2 regions of the Bacillus sp. T-10(2022) genome follow, and region 2 is predicted to be linked to the other one. Evidence: a T-box and tRNA genes for the amino acid it is inferred to sense, from the RefSeq annotation. Region 2 holds a T-box; the other holds one or more tRNA genes.
What was found. A T-box is a leader RNA that pairs with one kind of tRNA and senses whether it is charged. The one in region 2 lies ahead of tyrS (tyrosine--tRNA ligase), so its partner is inferred to be a tRNA-Tyr.

Region 1 (2,468 bases), 1.6 Mb from region 2:
AGACCTACAAGTCGAGCAGGGACGAAAGTCGGGCTTAGTGATCCGGTGGTTCCGCATGGAAGGGCCATCGCTCAACGGATAAAAGCTACCCCGGGGATAACAGGCTTATCTCCCCCAAGAGTCCACATCGACGGGGAGGTTTGGCACCTCGATGTCGGCTCATCGCATCCTGGGGCTGTAGTCGGTCCCAAGGGTTGGGCTGTTCGCCCATTAAAGCGGTACGCGAGCTGGGTTCAGAACGTCGTGAGACAGTTCGGTCCCTATCCGTCGCGGGCGCAGGAAATTTGAGAGGAGCTGTCCTTAGTACGAGAGGACCGGGATGGACGCACCGCTGGTGTACCAGTTGTCTTGCCAAAGGCATAGCTGGGTAGCTACGTGCGGACGGGATAAGTGCTGAAAGCATCTAAGCATGAAGCCCCCCTCAAGATGAGATTTCCCATGGCGCAAGCTAGTAAGATCCCTGAAAGATGATCAGGTTGATAGGTCAGAGGTGGAAGCATGGTGACATGTGGAGCTGACTGATACTAATAGATCGAGGACTTAACCAACGCTTTTTAAAAAATGAAATACCTTCTTATTATCTAGTTTTGAAGGAATGAAAATTCTTCAAAAATGAATATAGTCTGGCAATGATGGCGAAGAGGTCACACCCGTACCCATTCCGAACACGGAAGTTAAGTTCTTCAGCGCCGATGGTAGTTGGGGGTTTCCCCCTGTGAGAGTAGGATGTTGCCAGGCTGTTCATTTAAATCTTTAAATGGGTTTTAGGAAACATTATATTATTCCGCAGTAGCTCAGTGGTAGAGCATTCGGCTGTTAACCGAACGGTCGTAGGTTCGAGTCCTACCTGCGGAGCCATATGCTTCCATAGCTCAGTAGGTAGAGCACTTCCATGGTAAGGAAGAGGTCAGCGGTTCGAATCCGCTTGGGAGCTTCCCAATCTATCTATGAACACAAAACAGTTCGGCCCGTTGGTCAAGCGGTTAAGACACCGCCCTTTCACGGCGGTAACACGGGTTCGAATCCCGTACGGGTCACCATTTTAAATCATTAATCCGGAGGATTAGCTCAGCTGGGAGAGCATCTGCCTTACAAGCAGAGGGTCGGCGGTTCGATCCCGTCATCCTCCACCATTTTATTCTTTACTTGCCGGTGTAGCTCAACTGGTAGAGCAACTGACTTGTAATCAGTAGGTTGGGGGTTCAAGTCCTCTTGCCGGCACCATCTACAACCATATATTGCGGAGGGGTAGCGAAGTGGCTAAACGCGGCGGACTGTAAATCCGCTCCTTTGGGTTCGGCAGTTCGAATCTGCCCCCCTCCACCATTTTAATAAAATCCTGTGGATCAGTTATATATTCTCTTTATTGGGGAATTATATGATTACCACCTTTTTATTTTGTTGAATATTAATCATTGCATATCATATATTGGGCTATAGCCAAGCGGTAAGGCAACGGATTTTGATTCCGTCATGCGAAGGTTCGATCCCTTCTAGCCCAGCCATTTGCGGAAGTAGTTCAGTGGTAGAATACAACCTTGCCAAGGTTGGGGTCGCGGGTTCGAATCCCGTCTTCCGCTTAATATATTTCATCATATCCCTTAGGGGCCTTAGCTCAGCTGGGAGAGCGCCTGCCTTGCACGCAGGAGGTCAGCGGTTCGATCCCGCTAGGCTCCACCATCAACTACATACACCAAAACTTACGTCTTAAGCCAAAAATGGTTTAAGACTTTTTTTTGTTTAAGGCATAGTTGGGTATACTATTCGCAAGAAAGATCTTTTTTCACCAAAAACATATGTGATAGGAAAACGTGCATCTTTATACATGGAAATGTCGAGTTGAACCAATCGGCATATACGATATAAAATGGTGGAAAGGGGGAATTGTATGTCTATTCAGAAAATTTCCGTCATCGGGTTGCCTATGGACCTTGGTCAAGCAAGGCGGGGGGTTGATATGGGACCTAGTGCCATTCGCTGCGCAGAGATTGTCGAGCGGCTTGAAAGGTTGAAAATAGAAGTAGAGGATTTAGGGGATATAATTGTGGGGCGTCCTGAAAATGCAGATGAGCCTGGGACAAATCTAAAAAACTTACAGCTTGTAGCAAAGGGTAACACCCTGCTTGCCACAAAGGTTGATGAAATAATAGAAGGAGGCTCCTTTCCACTTATATTGGGAGGAGACCATTCGATAGCCATAGGTACATTGGCAGGAGTCGCAAAGCACTATGAAAAATTAGGTGTGATTTGGTACGACGCACACGGGGATTTAAATACGGAAGATACTTCACCATCCGGGAATATACACGGTATGCCCCTGGCTGTCAGTATCGGGCTTGGACATCCGGACCTAATCAATATCCATGGTTTTGCTCCAAAAGTGAAACCGGAAAACATCGTAATAATTGGGGCAAGGTCATTGGATGAAGGGGAAAAAGAACTTATTCGTGAGAAAGGGATTAAGGTAT
Region 2 (2,468 bases):
AGGGCTTTGCGGCAATCCAGCGATAAACGCAGATTGGGGCAGTGTCAGATCTTTGGCCTCCACGCCAAAAATGCCTTCAGCGGCGGACTCGACACCAGCGATGTTACGTCCTGAAGAATTTCGTCCCAAAGTGGAAACGTTTAAGTAGGTTTCCAAAATCTCTTCTTTTTCAAAGAATTTTTCGACCCGGAGCGCAAGCAGGATTTCTTTTGCTTTCCGTTCAAACGATACTTCGTTGGTCAGGACCTGGTTTTTAATGAGCTGCTGTGTTAATGTACTTCCTCCCGATTGGACGGTTGCATTCGAAAATTCCTGGTAAATCGCACGCAGGATAGCTTTCGGAACAACCCCGTCATGGTCATAAAAATACTCATCTTCTGTAGCGATGACTGCATTTTTTAGATGCTCGGAAACTTTATCGATGGACACTTCTTCACGTTCAAGGTCACTCTTAAGCTTGCCCAAGTATACTTCGTCAGCAAAGTATACTTCAGAGGTCTCTTCATAATTGTAAATGTCTTTTTTCAAATCTTCTTTTGAGCGTACCGGCTCATCATTGACGAGGGCAGCGAAATAGCCGGCTCCGACACCGCCGGCGAATGAGAATCCTAAAATCCCGACAATAATGAGGATCAGCGTTAAATTCCAAATGACTTGGTATGTAACCCGCGCGTTCCTATGTGTTTTTTCATTTTGAAAAAAACTGGTCAGCTGCTTCCAGACTGTTAGAAATCTATCTTTTTGATTATTATTCATCGTATCATACCCCCTGAAATCACATATATTATAGCATACAACAGGTAGGGGAAAGGGCATCTTTCTTATTTTTCTATAATCTGTAAGGGTAGGTTGACAAGGGTTCTTATGTATGATAAAAGTTTATTAACAACAATAAAATGATTAAATGATCGCGATGATAGGACCCAGTAGTCAGACTATCCCTGTTTCAGAGAGCCGGTGGTTAGTGGAAATCGGTACAAATGGTATGATGAATTACTTCCTGGAGCATTTGCTGTGAAATGATTAGTAGCAGGAAACGGTTGACGACCGTTATTCGTCTTGAGCGGAGGGCATATTATGTCCTCAAGTTGGGTGGTACCGCGAATTCATTCGTCCCTTCATATTTATGAAGGGGCGTTTTTGTGTGCTTTTTGCGGATTTTTTCTAAGATGGAGGAGGAATATTCAATGGAATTGCTTAAAGACCTCGAATGGAGAGGGATTATTTATCAACAAACGGATGAAGAGGGTTTTAAGAACCTTTTGGAAAAAGAGAAAATTTCTTTATACTGTGGTGTCGATCCAACAGCGGATAGTATGCATATCGGACATCTATTGCCATTCTTGACATTGCGCCGTTTCCAGCAGCACGGCCATCGTCCCATTGTATTAGTGGGTGGTGCAACTGGACTTATCGGTGATCCAAGCGGTAAAAAAGAGGAACGCCAGCTGCAAACGCTGGAAAAAGTGCTCTATAATGCCGACTGCATAAAAGGGCAGCTATCCCACATCTTTGAATTCGAAGGTGAAAATGGTGCGGTCATGGTCAATAACTATGACTGGATAGGAAAAATCGATATGGTCACGTTCTTGCGTGATTACGGGAAATACATCGGCATTAACTACATGCTGGCAAAAGATACGGTTGCTTCCCGTTTGGATTCGGGAATTTCCTTTACTGAATTTGCGTACACGATCTTACAAGGAATTGATTTCGGCCATTTATACAGCAATTACAACTGTAAATTGCAAATTGGCGGCAGTGATCAATGGGGCAATATTACGACTGGGCTGGAAATGATCCGGAAATCCAATGATGAGGATGCAAAAGCATTCGGTATGACGATCCCGCTCGTAACGAAAGCGGATGGAACGAAATTCGGTAAAACGGAAGGCGGAGCAATTTGGCTTGATCCTGAAAAGACGACTCCGTATGAATTTTACCAATTCTGGATCAATACAGCCGATGCTGATGTCGTGAAATACCTGAAATTCTTCACATTCCTATCTCGTGAGGTGATTGAAGAGTTAGAGCAATCTGTACAAAACGAACCGCATTTGCGTAAAGCGCAAAAAGCTTTAGGGGAAGAAATGACCCGTTTGATTCATGGTCAGGAAGCTCTTGACCAGGCTATCAAAATCTCTGCCGCCCTATTCAGCGGAGAGGTGAAGAATTTAAGTGCGGCGGAAATCAAATTGGGCTTCAAAGATGTCCCTAGCTTCGAACGTGAAAGCAAGGAAGATATCGGTTTGGTCGATTTAATCGTTGAAGCGAAAATTTCGCCATCAAAGCGTCAAGCTCGGGAAGATATTCAGAATGGGGCAATCTCCATAAATGGGGAGAAAGTGACTGATCTGCAATATGTAGTGACGGAAGCTTCTAAGATTGAAGGGGAGTTCATCCTAGTTCGTCGCGGCAAAAAGAAATATACATTAGTGAAATGATTGTTCAAGGCCCGGCTGAATCAC

Region 1: it encodes a tRNA-Tyr, which carries the amino acid that the T-box ahead of tyrS (tyrosine--tRNA ligase) is inferred to sense. The anticodon was not compared.

What each region holds. Positions count from the first base shown of each region.
Region 1 covers NZ_CP113518.1:170,870-173,337, forward strand. The annotation lists rRNA gene OSJ91_RS00935 (23S ribosomal RNA) at 1-548, shown strand, start outside; rRNA gene rrf (5S ribosomal RNA) at 623-738, shown strand; tRNA gene OSJ91_RS00945 (tRNA-Asn) at 784-858, shown strand; tRNA gene OSJ91_RS00950 (tRNA-Thr) at 862-934, shown strand; tRNA gene OSJ91_RS00955 (tRNA-Glu) at 966-1,040, shown strand; tRNA gene OSJ91_RS00960 (tRNA-Val) at 1,058-1,133, shown strand; tRNA gene OSJ91_RS00965 (tRNA-Thr) at 1,149-1,224, shown strand; tRNA gene OSJ91_RS00970 (tRNA-Tyr) at 1,243-1,326, shown strand; tRNA gene OSJ91_RS00975 (tRNA-Gln) at 1,431-1,505, shown strand; tRNA gene OSJ91_RS00980 (tRNA-Gly) at 1,509-1,580, shown strand; tRNA gene OSJ91_RS00985 (tRNA-Ala) at 1,605-1,680, shown strand; gene rocF (arginase) at 1,889-2,468, shown strand, end outside.
Region 2 covers NZ_CP113518.1:4,197,118-4,199,585, reverse strand. The annotation lists gene OSJ91_RS20520 (transglycosylase domain-containing protein) at 1-756, opposite strand, end outside; T-box leader at 905-1,121, shown strand; gene tyrS (tyrosine--tRNA ligase) at 1,188-2,444, shown strand.